Regions from separate parts of the Saccharopolyspora antibiotica genome, predicted to be linked through region 3. Evidence: riboswitches for the same ligand, from Rfam matches in the RefSeq annotation. Region 3 holds a riboswitch; each other region holds the start of a gene.
What was found. A riboswitch is a leader RNA that binds a small molecule or an ion and turns the genes downstream of it on or off. The one in region 3 is predicted to bind thiamine pyrophosphate.

Region 1 (5,215 bases), on a different contig from region 3:
CGACGACCTCGCCGTCGAGCACGGACAGCTCGACCTCGCGCACCGCGGTGGTGTCGGCGAAGCGCACCGTGAGCCCGTGCACGTCCAGTCCCATCAGAAGTCCTCCACGGCATCGGCGCGCACCCGCAGCCGCTCGATGAGCACCACGCCGAGCACGGTGACGATCATCAACAGCGCGCAGGCGGCGTAGGCGAGTTGCGAGTTGAGCTCCCCCGGCCTGCCGAGCAGCCTGCCGATGGCCACCGGCAGGGTCGGCGCGTCGGGCCGGGCGAGGAAGCTGGTCGCGCCGAACTCGCCGAGAGCGACGACGAACCCGAACCCGGCCGCGGCCAGCACGGTGCGCAGCACCAGCGGGACGTCGATCTCGCGGCGCACCCGCCACGGCCCGGCGCCGAGGGTCGCCGCGGCCTGCCGCAGCCGGTCGTCGATCGCCCGCAGCACCGGCAGCACCGTGCGGATCACCAGCGGGGTGACCACCAGCGCCTGCGCGAACGGCACCAGCAGCGGCGAGGTGCGCAGGTCCCCCGGCAGCGAGCCGAGCGTGATCAGGTAACCGAACCCGACCGTCACGGCGGACACCCCCAGCGGCAACATCAGCGCCAGGTCCAGCCCCTCGGCGAAGAACCGGCGCCGGGTCGTGACCAGCACGAACGACGCGAGCAGCCCGAGCAGCAAGGCCATCCAGGTCGCGTCCGCCGCGGTGCGCAGCGAGTTCAGCGCCGCTTCCAGGCCGGTGACCTCCAAGGTCCCGGGCTCTCCGGTGCCCAGCAGCGCGCGGTAGCCGTCCAGCCCCCACCCGTCCCGGGTGGACACCGAGCGGACCAGCAGGGTGGCGATCGGGGTGAGCAGCGCTGCCACCACCAGCAGCGCGAACCCGACGATGATCCGCTCCCCGCCCTGCGGCCGCCGGGCGGTGTCGACGGGGGCGCGCAGCCGCAGCGCGGTCTCCCGGCGGCGCCGCGCGGCGGTGGCCACCAGCAGCGCGGCGAGCACGGCCGCCAGCTGGAGCAGGGACAGCGCGGCGGCACCCGACAGGTCCAGCAGCTGCACGGTGCGCAGGTAGATCTCGGTCTCCAGGGTGCGCAGCGCGCCGCCGCCGAGCACCAGCACCACCCCGAAGCTGGTGGCGCTGAACAGGAAGACCACCGCGGCGGCCGAGCCGAGCGCGGGCAGCAGGGCGGGCAGGGTGACCGAGGTGAACGCCCGCCACCGGCTCGCCCCGAGCGAGCGGGCGGCGTCCTCGGCGCGGCGGTCGAGGTGGCCCCACAGCCCGCTCACCGTGCGGGCGACGACGGCCACGTTGAAGAAGGCGTTCGCCAGCACGATCGCGCTCACCCCCGCCTCGGCGCCGAACAGCGCCCGGAACGCCATCCCCACCACGATCGTCGGGAGCACGAACGGCACGGTCACCACGACCCGCAGGAGCCCGCGGCCGGGGATCGCGAGCCGCGCCAGCACGTAGGCCAGCGGCATCCCGGCCAGCAGCGCGACGGCGGTGGACGCGGCGGCCTGCCCGAGGGTGAACCCGACCAGCCGCCAGGTCGCCGCCTCGGCCAGAACCGGCCCGGCGCCGCCCAGCCCGAGCCCGATGATCGCGGCGACGGGCCAGGCGAAGAACAGCCCGAGGAACCCGAGCACGACCGCCGCGGCGAGCGCGGCGGGCAGTCTGCCGCTCATCCCCGGATCAGCGTCCGCCACTCGTCGACCCACCGGTCCCGGTTGCGCTCCACCTCGGCGGCGGGCAGCTCGGTGGGACGCGGGGGCAGGGGGGCGCTGGTCTCCCAGCCGGGCGGCAGCGCGATCCCCTCCACCGCCGGGTACACGTACATCTGCTCGGCGACCTGGCCCTGGAACTCGGGCGAGAGCAGGAAGTCCACGACCTCCCGCGCCGCCTCCGGGTCCTTCGCGCCGGTCAGCACCCCGGCGTACTCGACCTGCCGGTAGCACCCGTCGAGCAGCGCCCGGGTGCGCGGCCGGCCCGCCTCGTCCACCTCGGCGGCGGGCGAGGAGGCGTAGGAGAGCACGATCGGCCGCGGCCCCTGCCCGGTGGAGCCGGAGAAGTCCTGGTTGTAGGCCTCTTCCCACCCGGAGGAGAGCTTCGCCCCGTTCGCGGTGAGCTGGCGCCAGTAGTCCTGCCAGCCGGGCTCGCCGAAGGTGGCGATGGTGCCGAGCAGGAAGGCCAGTCCCGGGGAGGAGGTCGTCGGGTCGGGCAGCGCGACCAGGTCGCGGTACCGCGGGTCCGTGAGGTCGCGCAGCGTCGCGGGCTCCGGCACCCGGTGTTCGGCGAACCAGCGGGTGTCGACGTTGAGGCAGACGTCGGCCACGTCGACCGCGGTGAGCCGGTGCTGCTGGTCCTGCGCGTAGCGCTGCGGGCCGCGATCGGCCGCGTCGGGCCGGTAGGGCTCGAACACGTCGGCCGAGAGAGCCCTGGAGGCGAAGGTGGAGTCCACCCCGTAGGCCACGTCGCCGAGGGGGGCCGCCTGGGACAGCGCCAGCTTGTTCGTCAGCTCCCCCGCGTCGCCGCTGTTGCGCACCTCCAGGTGGATGCCGCTGCGCCGCTCGAAATCGGCGAGCGCGGCGGGATCGGCGGCGAACGAGTCGTGCGCGACCAGGGTGACGGTGCGCGCCCCGGATTCCGGTTCGCCGCTGCCGATGAGCGAGCACCCGGTGGTGAGCGAGGCGATCGCGAGGGCGGCGACCCAGCGCGGATATCGGTTCAACGGTCCTCCCGAGCAGCACAGCGGCAACGGCCACGCGTGCAACGTCGAGCTGATCGCGACACCTCCCTGCGCCGGCATGATCCGGTTCAGGTGCGGACGGTCGAGGGGCTTCGCCCCTCCTCTCAGCCCAGCGCGCTGGACTCCCGTGGCCCCGGAAGTCTACGTGCCGCCACTCGGCCGGGGGCCGACGGTCGCATCGGGGCCCGTCGAGGCCCACCATGGAGGCATGACCGAACTGCTGAACGACGCGCAGGTCGCCGAGGCGCTGTCCCGGCTGCCGGAGTGGGCCCAGGAGGGCTCCACCATCACGAGGGCGGTGGAGTTCGCGAGCTTCCCGCAGGCCATCCAGGCCGTGAACCGGATCGCGGAGATCGCCGAGAGCGAGAACCACCACCCCGACTTCGACGTCCGCTGGCGCACGCTCCGCTTCGCGCTCTCCACGCACTCCGAGGGCGGCATCACGGCCAAGGACATCACCATGGCCGAGGAGATCGACGGCGTCGTCGACGCCCTCACCTGAGCCTCAGCCCAGCAGCTCCGCTGCTTCGGCGGCGCAACCCCAGGACAGCGCCACTCCGGCTCCGGAGTGGCCGTAGTTGTGCACGACGGTGGCGCCGCCGATCCGCTCGACCTCCAGCCGGACCGCTTCGCGCCCGGGGCGCAGCCCCACCTGCTGACCGAGCACCTCGGCCCCGGCGAGTCGCGGTTCGGCCTGGGCGCACCGGCGCAGGATCGCGGCGCCGGTCGCCCGGTCCGGCACCCGCGACCAGTCGTGCTCGACGGCGACCCCACCGAGGACGACGCGGTCGCCGTGCGGGAACCACGCGGTGAACTCCTCCGCCCCGCCCACCTCGACGAAGTACTCGTCGAGGCCCGGGTTGCGCACGATGACGTGCTGGCCGCGCACCGGTCGCACCCCCGGGTCGCCGACGAGTTCGCGCGCGCCGACCCCGGTGCAGTCGACGATCCGGCTGGCCTCCTCGACCGCCTCGGCCAGCGACGAGACCGGGCTCAGCAGCAGCTCGCCACCCGCCGCGAGGAAGCGGCCGGTCAGGTGTTCCAGGTAGCGGGGCATGTCGATCAGCGGGGCGGTCGCCCGGTAGCCGGAGCGGAAGCCCTCCGGGAGCTCGCCGGGGGTGCAGGGCCGCAGGTCGGGCAGCAGCAGCGCCTCGGGCGGCACCTGGTCCCCGAGGTCGACGCGGGCGGCCATCCGCCCGGCGGCGAGGTGCACCCCGGTGCTCTCGTCGGCCGCGAGGGCGACGAGCCTCGGGTAGCTGTCCGCCACCCAGCGCCGCACCCGCTCGGCGGGTCGCAGCAGCGCCGGCCCCCACATCGCGCCGGCGACCGCGGAGGTGGTCTCCGCGGGGCGCTGGTCGGTCCGGACGCGCACCGGCACCCCGCTTTCGGCGAGGGTCACGGCGGTGCTGAGGCCGATGACCCCGGCACCGATGACCAGGACTCGCTCGATGGTGGCCATCCTCCGCACGCTAGCAGCGCCGTCCGCCGCGCACGGGTCAGCCGTTCCCGCGTTCGCGCGAACTAGTCCTCGAGAATGGTGATCGATCCGGTGCCGCCGCAGTTTCCACAACCCTTGCCGTTGCAGTCCCCGCAGGTCGAGGTGATGTGCCGCATGGGCACAACCTAAATCGAGCAGGAATGGCGTGCGAATCATGCGAGCGCCCGCTCCGGCCGCCCCTGACCGCCGCCTCTTCACCCGAGCGGGAGAGCGCTCGTGCGCCGCGGCGGCGCGCCCTCCCCCCAGCACCGAGCGCGCTGCGGGCATGACATCTGTCAGCCCCGAACCGTGCGATGTGCGCGCGATCCCGTGTTCGGCCGCACTGCCGGGCGTTCACGGGCCGAATTAGCGTTTCCGGCATGAGGCCCCACGACAGCCACGATGCGCCCACCCAGCCCGCCCGCGCGATCGGCGCGTTCGGTCCGGCTCCGGGCGGAGGGGCCGCGGAACTTCCCGGCCAGGTCGCTTCCGGAGGCGGGCGGGGCCCGGTGCCACCGGGCGTGGAGTACCACCGGGTGTTCGCGGGGGAGAAGCGTCGGATCGGGCGCGGGATCCTGGCGATGATCCTCCTGCTGGCGGGCCTGGTCGCGTTCCCCACCGTCCTCGGCCGGGCTGCCGCGCTTCTCGACGTGCAGTGGGGCAACACGCCGCCGAGCCTGCCCGGCGGGACGGACTACACCCCGCTGTACAACGCCACGAGCATGTTCTCGCTGGCCTTGCTGGTCCCGTGGAGCATGTGCATCCAGCGATGGCTGTACGGCGTGCCGTGGAGCTCGCTGCACTCGGTGGTGTCGCGCTTCCGGTTCGACGTGTTCGGCCGGGCGCTGCTGTTCTTCGGCCCCGTCCTGGTGCTCGTGCAGGTGATCAGCGTCCTGGTCACGCCCGGTCAGGAGACGAGCTGGTCGCGGGCTGATCTGATCGGGGTGACGCTGGGCGTGCTCCTGCTGACACCGCTGCAGGCGGCGGGTGAGGAGTACGG
Region 2 (5,215 bases), on a different contig from region 3:
CGGTCGCCCGGTGCCGCTGCACCGCCGCCAGCGCCTGCTGCGGTTCGAACTTGCGGCGCAGCACCAGGGTCGCGCCGATCGCGGAGCCGAGCTGGAACGCGGCCAGGCCCCAGGTGTGGAAGATCGGTGCGGCCAGCAGGATCCGCTCCCCGGCGCGCAGCGGCATCCGCGACATGATCGTCGCTGCCGGGCCGACGCCGGGCGGGGCGGGCCTGCGGGCGCCCTTCGGCGTGCCGGTGGTGCCGGAGGTGAGCACGATGAGCCGCGCGTGCCGGGGCCTGCGGGGCAGCGGGCCCGCGGTCGAGCTGCCGATGAGGTGCTCCAGCGTGGGGCGGCGGGTGGTGCCCTCGGTCCAGGCGAGCACCACGTCGACGTCCGGGTCCGGGAGCTCGTCGAGGAATTCGACATCGGCGACCAGCAGGTCCGCCTGCTGCTCGGCGAGCACGGTCCGCACCTGCTGCGGGCGCAGGCCGGTGTTGAGCAGCACCACGTCCACGCCGAGCTTGCCGCACGCCACGATGGTCTCGACGAGCCCGTGGTGGTTGCGGCAGAGCACCGCGACCCGGCTGCTGCCGCGGACGCCGCGCTGGCGCAGGCCGCGGGCGAGCCGGGTGGTGCGCTGGTCGAGTTCGAGGAAGCTCAGCGCCCCGCGCTCGTCGATCACGGCGGGCCGGTCCGGGTGCCGGATGGCGGCCACGGCGTACCCGAGCGCGGGCGTCACGCCCCAGTGCCGCCAGGCGCGCGCGATGCGCAGCAGCTTGTCCGGCCGCATCGGGCGGACGACGCCCTGGCGGGCGAGCAGCCACAGCGTCCCCGCGCTGGAGCGGAGGGATCCCGTCCCGGGCCGCTCGGTCGCGCCCGCCACCGCGCGCCGCGTCCGTTCCGCCGACCGCCGCCACATCCCCACGCGTCCTCCTCCGGTTTAACTACTCATCAGTAGATAATGCCTCGGGGAACGGCGGAGGGGAAGGGTTCAGCGTTCCGGAACGACCCGCCCCGGTGTGGCGGCGGAGACCACGGCGTCCCGGAGCGCCGCCCGCAGCCGGCCCGCCTCCAATGGTGCCAGCACCGCGGTCTCCCCGGGCGGGGCGACGAGCACCACGTTGCCCTGGTTCACGTAGACCCCGACCTGGCGCCGCCTGCCCGCGACGTCCCGGCAACTGATCTCCCACTGCTCGCCGTCGATCATGCGAACTCCTCCCTAGGCGCGGAGCGCGTCCGTCCCCGCGCCCCTCGGTGTGAGATGCCTCAGGGTCACCGATGTGACGGATGTTCGCATGATTAATCGTGGAATTTTTTGGCGCGACGGAGATCAGGTATCGAGGACTCTGTCAAGCGGCCGAACGTGGGTCGGGCGGCCGGCGTGCGCCTGGGACACTGCGATCATGGCTGGTTACGACGCGCTGCTGTGGCGCGCGCTGCACCGGGTGCTGCTGGTGCTCGCGATCGGGGTCCTCGGGCTGCTGCTCGGGCTCGGGCACGCCCCGACCCGGACGGATTCCCTGCTGGGAGCGCTCGTGGTGGCGCTGGTCGTGCTGCCGGTCGCGGTCGCGGTGCGGCGGATGACGCCGGTGGCCAGGAGCAACCTCCGGCAGGTGCCGCGGCACCGGCCGCTGATGGCGGTGACGGCCGGGTTGCTGGGGCTCGTCCTGCTGCTGGTGACCTGGTGGACCGTGCGCAACGCCGTGCTGCCGGGTTCGCTTTCGCCGTTGGCCCTGGCGTTGGTCGGCGTCGTGCTCGCGGCCGCCGCGGCGCTGCTGCACCGGGCGCCCCGGCGCCGGAGGTGATCCGGGGCCGAGAACGACGAAGCCGCTGCCCTCGGGGGAGGAGCAGCGGCTCGGTGCGCGAGGAGGCCTCAGACGGAGCGGAGGACGAGCCCGGTCGGCTCGGCGGTGAAGGTCAGCGCGCCCTCGAACGCGGCGATCGGCAGCTCGTCGCGGACCAGCCGGTGCGGCGCGTCGACCGTCTCGACCCGGACCTCGCCCGCGGCGAAGGTCTGCTCGGCGAAGTCGGGTCCGGCCAGCCGGACCTCCAGGCGCTGTTCCCGCAGGGTGACCGCGACGGAACCACCGGGGACCGAGAGCGGCTCACCGTCGGCGGTGACGACCAGGCTGCCCTCGCCGTCCGCTTCGGGCCGGACCGCCACGTGCGAGAGCGCGACGTCGCGCGCGCCCTCGGCGCCGGTGACGCCGATGACGTCCCGGGAGGAGTCGCCCGACTCGCCGGCGCTGGGGACCAGCAGCGGGGCGCGCAGCTTGGCGGCCAACCGGTGCGGCTGCCAGGAACCGGAGCCGATCAGGTTCACCACCGAGCTGATCTCGGTGCCGGCGAGCAACCGCTCGCTGCCCACCGCCGGGGTGATCTCGATGGCCGCGGCGCCGCGCTCCTCCAGCAGCTCGCGCAGCGCCTTGGCGCGCAGCCTGCTGTTGCGGTCGAACCCGCGGGTGATCGCAACGGCTCCGGACGCGCCGCCTCGCGCCGCCGCGTCGGCGAGACCGGCCAGGGGGGCCCAGACCTGCGCCGGATCCGGCCGGGACGAGCGGCGGGAACGGGTGGGTCGGGGGGCGTCGGCAGTGGTGTCCATTGCATCAACTCTAATCCGCCACCGAGGGTCGCCTCACCAGGTGATCACCCGTCAGCGGTGTGACATCGCTCGCCCTCAGGCGTCCCAGGTGGTGACCACGAGATCCCGATCGAGGGCCAGCTGTTCCTCGACCTGGTGCTCGCACTCGGCGCAACGCTGCGTGATGCGACGGCTCGACGGCTCCTTGCTCGCGGGCCAGGTCTCGTGCGGGAGCTTGATCGTTTTCGAGCAGAGCGCGGAGACGGGGTCGCCGGCGGGTCTGGCACCGGGGCGCACCGTGATCGCGTGCCGGACGCGCTGGCCCGCGCCGACGATCCACCACACGTGCTCTTGATCGGGGAACACTGCCGTCCCACCCCCATGCCTTTCAGGACGCCCGCCGCGCGGGGCCGCCCGGCTTCGGTCCGTTGGCCGGATCTCGAACTCTAGACGGACGAGCCCCCGCCCACGTTGCATTCGCGGGGGCGGCCGATTCCCCGGCCGCGCGGCTCCGAGCGGGTTGCCGGGACTGTTCAGCCGTACGGTCTCGCCCCGGCGCTGCTGGCGAGCTGCGCCGCTCGCAGCAGGTCCGGGAGCGGAAGGTTCACTTGTGGTGAGAAGGATCACCGCCCATGCTGGGCCCTTCGCCGCGCCGGACGCTGGAGGGGAACGCCGTGACGGACCTGCACTTCCCCCGCCCGCGCGCGGACCCGCACGAGCCGGGGGAGCTGCTCCGCTGGCTGGCGGCCGACGGGGAGCGGGTGCGCGGCGGGGAAGCGGTCGCGGAGGTCCGGGCTGACGGCCGGACCCGGGCGGTGCTGGCTCCCGCCTCGGGCACCCTCTGGTGGCAGGGCCGGGCGGGCGAGCGGTTCACCCCGGGCTCGATCATCGGCCTGGTCGAGTGAGTCGGGGCCGCTGGCCGCGGCGGAGCTGGTTGCTAGGTTGGGAGCAGTGACGCGGGGTGCCCGGCGAGCGGCCGGGCTGAGAGCAGACCCGTCGAACCTGACCTAGTTCGTGCTAGCGGAGGGACGTCACCGACGTGACCGTTCGTGCTGCCCGCCCCGAGCAATCCGGGCGGATCCCCAACGTCCTGAGCATCGCCGGCACCGACCCCAGCGGTGGTGCCGGGATCCAGGCCGACCTCAAGTCCTTCTCCGCCAACGGCGCCTACGGCACGGCCGTGGCGACCGCCCTGGTGGCGCAGACCACCACCGGCGTCGCCGAGGTGCGGGAGGTGCCGCCGGAGTTCGTGACCGCCCAGCTGAACACCTTGCTCGACGACGTGCGGGTGGACGCGGTCAAGATCGGGATGCTGGCGAACGCCGGGGTCATCCGCGCGGTGGTCGCGGCGCTGGACCGCTACGCCCCGCCGCACGTGGTGCTGGACCCGGTGATGGTGGCCAAGAGCGGGCACCGGCTGCTGGCCGACGAGGCGGTCGCGGTGCTGCGCGACGAGTTGCTGCCCCGCGTCGACCTGATCACCCCGAACCTGCCGGAGGCGGCGGACCTGCTCGGTGAGCCCGAGGTCGCGGACTCCGCCGGGATGGCGGCGCAGGCCGAACGACTGGCGGGGCTGGGGGCGCGGCGGGTGCTGCTCAAGGGCGGGCACCTGCGGGAGCCGAGCAGCGTCGACCTGTTCCGCGGTGACGGCGGCGTCGAGTTGCTGCGCCGGGAGCGGGTCGAGACGACCAGCGATCACGGCACCGGGTGCACGCTCTCGGCGGCGGTGGCCGCGCTGCGCCCGCGCTCGCCGGACTGGATCTCGGCGGTGCGGGAGGCCAAGACCTACCTGACCGAGGCCCTGCGGGCGGCGGAGCGGCTCGACGTGGGACGGGGGCACGGGCCCGTGCACCACTTCCACCGCTGGTGGTGAGGCGCCGGATCGGGTTGTGCCGCAGCGGGTTCCGGGGTTCTCAAGATCAACTATTGGGCTCCGGTCCCGCCGCGATGACCACCTGCTGAGACGACTCGAAGATCGTGATCAGGAGCACTTTCGGGTGGTGTTAACGAACACCCTCCGCCGCGACGATGAGGTCCACGACACGTTCGTTCGGCGTGCTCGGTCGTGGGGCGGCGGCGTCCCACCGCGCGGGGTTCGGTGGCCTTGACTACGGGAATTTCCATTCTGATCATGCTGGCGGGGATGCTGGTGCCGGTGCTGGCGGCCGCCCCCTTCTACATCGCGGACCGCAGGCGCGAAGCGGCCGCCGCGCAGGCCGATGCCGAGGCCGAACAACCGGTGGCCGAGATCCACGTGCTGCACCCGGAGGCTCCGAGCCGGCAGCTTCCGGAGGAGGGCCGGGCGGCGGCCTGAGCCGCCGCCCGTTCCGGGCTCAGTCGCCGTAGATCGACCAGGCCAGCTTCGACTTGGCCTCCTGCAGCGCGGTGAGCGTGGACTGCTCGTAGCCGCCCTCCGTCGGGGACGGCGGCACCTGCAGCCCCTCGCTGAGCCCCCAGCCGGAACCGCGCTGGATCAACGACCGGTGCTTGTTCGTGTAGTACCCGGAGTTGATCGACACGGCCACCCCGTGCGCCCCCGCCGCGGCGGCCATCAGGTGCATGTGGAACCGGGTCGACAGCCAGCGCTGCCCCGCCTTGGCGGGCAGGCCTTGGTCCATGATCTCGGAGAAGGCGTAGAAGCGGGAACCGGGC
Region 3 (5,215 bases):
ACCCCCGCGCCGCAGCCGGAGACGGCGACCCCGGAGCGGTCAACGGCACCGGAACCCACCTCCTCCGATGCGCCCGAATCATCCTCCGCCGGAGAACCCGCGCCACCCGAGACCGACGAGACCACGGAGACCGGCCAGAGCGAAGCGCCGCGGCCGAGCGTGAGCGGCGTTCCGGAGGTCCCGGAGACCGCTGTGGAGAGCGTTCCGCAGCGTCCTGGATCCGGGGCGACGGGCGAGTCGAACGCAACGGACCCTCCGTGATCGGATGAATGCGAATGGTGAAAATTCCCGGTTATCCCGCGCTCCACCGCGGATTAACCGGGGATTCTTGGTCGCCGGATGCTTCGAAAGGAGGATGTGCCGCTCGGTGGTCTCCACCAATACTGCTCCGAGTCGGGATCTTTGAGCCCCACCTCAAGGAGTAAGGAGCCCACCCATGACACGCAGAATCGCGGCCCGCGTGGCCGGGACGATCGTGCTGGCCGCCGGAACCGTCGCCGCCTTCACCATGCCCGCATCCGCCACCGACGCCCCGGCGCCGCTGGCCAAGGCCGCCACCCAGATGGAGGCGATGCAGCGCGACCTCGGCCTCACCGCCGAACAGGCGCAGCAGCGGCTGCACGACGAGGCCATCGCCAACGAGGCGGACCGGGAGCTGCGCGGCGCGCTCGCCGACGCCTTCGGCGGTTCGCGCTACGACGCCGCGCTGGGCAAGCTCGTCGTCGGCGTGACGGACGCGAACCTCGTCGACGAGGTCCGGGCCGCCGGTGCCGAGGCGAAGGTGGTCCAGTTCAGCACCGCGCAGCTCGGCGGCGTCGTGGACGGCCTCAACGCGCAGCAGGCCCCCCAGGGCGTCACCGGCTGGTACGTCGACTCGGCCAGCAACAAGGTCGTGCTCACCGCCGCCACCGGCTCCGGCGCGCAGGCCGCCGACTTCGTCCGCTCCTCCGGGGTGGACGCGCAGGCGGTGCGGGTCGTGGAGTCCACCGAGGCACCACGCGTCCTCGCCGACGTCATCGGCGGCAACGCCTACATGATCGGCAGCGGCGCCCGCTGCTCCGTCGGCTTCTCGGTGGAGGGCGGCTTCGTCAGCGCCGGCCACTGCGGCAACGAGGGCGACTCCACCAGCAGCCCGTCCGGAACCTTCGCCGGCTCCTCGTTCCCCGGCAACGACTACTCCTACGTGGAGGTCGCCTCGGGCGAGACCCCGCAGCCGCTGGTGAACGACTACGCGGGCGGCAGCGTCGGCGTGGGCGGCTCCACCGAGGCCGCCGAGGGCGCGTCGATCTGCCGGTCCGGTTCCACCACCGGCTGGCACTGCGGCACCGTCGAGGCCAAGAACCAGACGGTGAACTACGCGGAGGGCAGCGTCGAAGGCCTCACCCGCACCGACGTGTGCGCCGAGCCCGGTGACTCGGGCGGCTCCTGGCTGTCCGATGACCAGGCGCAGGGCGTGACCTCCGGCGGTTCGGGCGACTGCACCAACGGCGGGACCACGTACTTCCAGCCGGTCAACGAGATCCTCGACGCCTACGGGCTCACCCTGCTCACCCAGTGAGCCGCCCGCGCCCGGTGAACCCGGGTGCGCGGCGAACGCCCGTGAACGCCCCTCGTTCCCGGGTGACCGAGCGGTCCAGGAGCGGGCTGCGCCTCAGCCCCACGAGGCGCAGCCCGCTTCCGCGATTTCTCAAGAAATCTCTCTTCCCCCGCCGCCGTCACCGCGCGCGGTACCGCGATTTCTCGCGAAATTGCCGCCCCGCGAGCGCGGTCCGCGGCGTTGTCCGCGCGGAGCCCGGCACCCGGGGTCGACGCGTCGCACCGCGATTTCTCGCGAAATCGCAAGATCGGTGGTCAGTCGGGCAGGCCGGCGCGGAGGGACTCGGCGGCGGCGCGCGGGTCCTCGGCCTCGGTGATCGCGCGGACCACGACGATGCGCTCCGCTCCGGCCGCCACCACCTCGGGCAGGTTGGAGTGGTCGATGCCGCCGATCGCGAACCACGGCCTGCCGTGGCCCCGGTGCTCCGCCGCGTGGCGCACCAAAGCGGGCCCCGCGGCCTCTCGGCCGGGCTTCGTCGGAGTCGTCCACACCGGCCCGGTGCAGAAGTAGTCCACTCCGGCCTCGGTCGCGCCCGCGTCGGCCTGCACCACGTCGTGCGTGGAGCGGCCGATGGCGATCTCGTCGCCGAGGATCCGGCGGGCGACCGGGACGGGGAGGTCGTCCTGGCCCAGGTGCAGCACGTCGGCCTCCGCGGCCAGCGCCACGTCCGCGCGGTCGTTCACCGCCAGCAGGGCCCCGTGCCGCACGCACGCCTCCGCGAGCACCTCCAGCGCCGCGAGCTCCCGGCGCGCCTCCAGCGGAGCGCCGTCGCGCCCCTTGTCCCGCAGCTGGATCACGTCCACGCCACCGGAGAGCGCGGCCTCGACGAACTCGGCCAGGTCACCCCGCTCGGTGCGCGCGTCGGTGCAGAGGTACAGCCGTGCTTCGGCGAGCCGCGTGCGGATGCCGACACCGTCCAATCCGGGCATGACCCCAGGGTATCCCCGCCCCCGCTGGTCCTGGCCGCCTGCTGACCACGTCCCCGGTGATGAGTACGGTGGGAGGTGGTCCGCACGGGAGTCCGGAGCAACCGGGCTGAGAGGGGGCACGAGCCCCGACCGTCGAACCTGATCCGGGTCATGCCGGCGCAGGGAGCGCAGATGTCTGAGCTGTCGGCCGTCACCGTCGTGGGTGGCGGCGTCATCGGTCTCGCCGTGGCTTGGCGGGCCGCGCGCGCGGGGCACCGCGTGCGCGTGATCGACGCCGGGGAACGCGCCGCTTCCTGGGTGGCCGGCGGGATGCTCGCCCCCGTCGCCGAGGCGACGCCCGGCGAGGAAGAACTCCTGGAGCTCGGCTCCGAGTCCCTGCTGCGCTGGCCCGGCTTCGCCGAGGAGCTGGTCCGCGATTCCGGGCGCGCCACCGCCCTGCGCACGGAGGGGACCTTCGTGGTGGCCGTGGACGAGGCCGACCGCGCCGACCTGGACCGGCTCGCCGAGCATCTCGCCTCGCTCGGTCGCGAGGTCACCCGGCTCAGCGCGCGGGAGCTGCGCCGTGCGGAACCCTCCCTCGGACCCGGAGTGCGGCGCGGGCTGGCGGTGCCCGGGGACCTGGCCGTGGACAACCGGCTCGCGCTGGCCGCGCTGCGCTCGGCGGCGGAGGCGGCCGGGGCGGAGTTCCGCGACGGCCGGGTGCGCGCGGTGCGGCCCGGAGCGGTGGAGCTCGATGGCGAAGAGCTGCGCTGCGACGTCGCGGTGATCGCCGCTGGGGCGCGCTCCGGCGAGCTGCACGACGGGCTGCGCGGCCGGATCCGGCCGGTGAAGGGCGAGGTGCTGCGGCTGCGCGCGCGCCGCTCGGCGCTGCCACCTCCCACCCGGACCGTGCGCGGACCGGTGCACGGCAGGCAGGTCTACCTGGTGCCGCGCGACGACCGAGGCCTCGTCGTCGGCGCGACCCAGCACGACGCCGGTTTCGACCTCGGCGTCACCGCGGGCGGGGTGCGAGACCTGCTGGCGGACGCCGAACGGCTGCTGCCGGGGATCGCCGAGTACGAGCTGGTCGAGGCCCTCGCCGGGTTGCGGCCCGGAACCCACGACAACCTGCCGTTGATCGGGTGGCTGGAACCCGGGGTGCTGGTCGCGACCGGCCACCACCGCAACGGGTTCCTGCTCGCGCCGATCACCGCCGAGGCCGTGCTCGCGGTCCTGGCCGGGCAGCGGCCACCCGCGGCCGTCGATCCGGAGCGGGGACACGACGGAGGAGGTCGACCGTGCAAGTGCTGATCAACGGTGCGCCGCGACCGGTGACCGCGGACGACACGCTGGCCGGAGTGCTGGCGGAGTTCGGGGTGGCCGAGCGCGGCGTGGCCGTCGCCGTCGACGGTGCGGTGGTGCCCAGGGCTTCCTGGCCCGCCACCCGGTTGCGCGACGGGGCGGTCGTGGAAGTGCTCACCGCGGTGCAGGGAGGCTGACGTGGACGATCCACTGGTGATCGCGGGCCGGGAGTTCGGCTCGCGGCTGATCACGGGAACCGGGGGAGCGGCGAACCTCGCAGTGCTGGAGCGCGCGCTGATCGCCTCGGGCACCGAGCTCACCACGGTCGCGATGCGCCGCGCTGACGCGGGCGGGCGCACCGGGGTGCTCGAACTGCTGGGCAGGCTCGGCATCGAGTCGCTGCCGAACACGGCGGGGTGCCGGACCGCGGCCGAGGCGGTGCTCACCGCCCAGCTGGCGCGGGAGGCGCTGGAGACGAACTGGGTGAAGCTGGAGGTGGTGGCGGACGAGGAGACGCTGCTGCCCGATCCGGTGGAGCTGCTCGACGCGGCCGAGCAGCTCGTCGACCAGGGGTTCGTCGTGCTCGCCTACACCAACGACGACCCGGTGCTGGCCCGTCGGCTCGCCGACGTCGGATGCGCTGCGGTGATGCCGCTGGGCTCGCCGATCGGCACCGGGCTCGGGATCCGGAATCCGCACAACATCGAGCTGATCACGTCCCGGGCGGCGGTGCCGGTGGTGCTCGACGCGGGTATCGGCACCGCCTCCGACGCGGCCCTGGCGATGGAGCTCGGTTGCGATGCGGTCTTGCTCGCCAGCGCCGTCACCCGTGCCCAGGATCCGCCCCGGATGGCCGCTGCCATGCGCTCCGCCGTCGAAGCCGGCCGCCTCGCCGCCACGGCCGGCCGGATTCCGCAACGCTTCTGGGCGCGAGCTTCCAGCCCCACCCACCCCTGAACCGCGATTTCTCGAGAATTCGCCCCGGTCTCCCCGGAAGCCCAAGATCAACGGGTGGGCAATTTCTCGAGAAATCGCGCATCCGGGCCGAGCGGGTGAGCTGGTGGGGGACCGTCGGTTGGGTGGAGGGCGCCTCGGGAGGGGGTGAGTTGTCCACAGGGCGGCGATTCATCCACAGATGTGCGGATTGCCCCTGCCGCCGGAGCGGGATCTTCCGCACCGTGGAGGCATGACCACTCCCGATGAGCGGGTGGCCCCGGGTCCGCTGGTCACCCGGGCCGAAGCCCGCGAGCGCGGTGTCACGGACGCGCGGCTGCGCGGCCCGCAGTACCGCCGCGTCCTGCACGGCATCTACACCACGGCGGACACCCCGGCCTCGCACGAGCTGAAGTGCCGCGCGGCCGCGCTCACCCTGCCCGAGGACGCGGTCCTGACGGGCAGGTCGGCGGCC

Region 1: it holds a riboswitch for thiamine pyrophosphate, as region 3 does, so the genes downstream of both, ACL03H_RS11920 (thiamine ABC transporter substrate-binding protein) here and thiO (glycine oxidase ThiO) in region 3, are expected to answer to the same signal.
Region 2: it holds a riboswitch for thiamine pyrophosphate, as region 3 does, so the genes downstream of both, thiD (bifunctional hydroxymethylpyrimidine kinase/phosphomethylpyrimidine kinase) here and thiO (glycine oxidase ThiO) in region 3, are expected to answer to the same signal.

The regions. Positions count from the first base shown of each region.
Region 1 covers NZ_JBJZOI010000012.1:56,466-61,680, forward strand. Annotated here, with positions in the region: gene ACL03H_RS11910 (ABC transporter ATP-binding protein) at 1-94, opposite strand, end outside; gene ACL03H_RS11915 (ABC transporter permease) at 94-1,677, opposite strand; gene ACL03H_RS11920 (thiamine ABC transporter substrate-binding protein) at 1,674-2,720, opposite strand; TPP riboswitch at 2,767-2,877, opposite strand; gene ACL03H_RS11925 (4a-hydroxytetrahydrobiopterin dehydratase) at 2,947-3,240, shown strand; gene ACL03H_RS11930 (FAD-dependent oxidoreductase) at 3,244-4,197, opposite strand; gene ACL03H_RS11935 (CPBP family intramembrane glutamic endopeptidase) at 4,596-5,215, shown strand, end outside.
Region 2 covers NZ_JBJZOI010000014.1:115,004-120,218, reverse strand. Annotated here, with positions in the region: gene ACL03H_RS13795 (AMP-binding protein) at 1-901, opposite strand, end outside; gene ACL03H_RS13790 (hypothetical protein) at 974-1,189, opposite strand; gene ACL03H_RS13785 (hypothetical protein) at 1,386-1,787, shown strand; gene ACL03H_RS13780 (hypothetical protein) at 1,856-2,584, opposite strand; gene ACL03H_RS13775 (hypothetical protein) at 2,660-2,929, opposite strand; gene ACL03H_RS13770 (biotin attachment protein) at 3,196-3,468, shown strand; TPP riboswitch at 3,511-3,609, shown strand; gene thiD (bifunctional hydroxymethylpyrimidine kinase/phosphomethylpyrimidine kinase) at 3,603-4,436, shown strand; gene ACL03H_RS13760 (hypothetical protein) at 4,668-4,877, shown strand; gene ACL03H_RS13755 (polysaccharide pyruvyl transferase family protein) at 4,897-5,215, opposite strand, start outside.
Region 3 covers NZ_JBJZOI010000005.1:85,783-90,997, forward strand. Annotated here, with positions in the region: gene ACL03H_RS04910 (hypothetical protein) at 1-261, shown strand, start outside; gene ACL03H_RS04915 (alpha-lytic protease prodomain-containing protein) at 437-1,558, shown strand; gene thiE (thiamine phosphate synthase) at 1,852-2,526, opposite strand; TPP riboswitch at 2,601-2,708, shown strand; gene thiO (glycine oxidase ThiO) at 2,698-3,816, shown strand; gene thiS (sulfur carrier protein ThiS) at 3,804-4,004, shown strand; gene thiG (thiazole synthase) at 4,006-4,764, shown strand.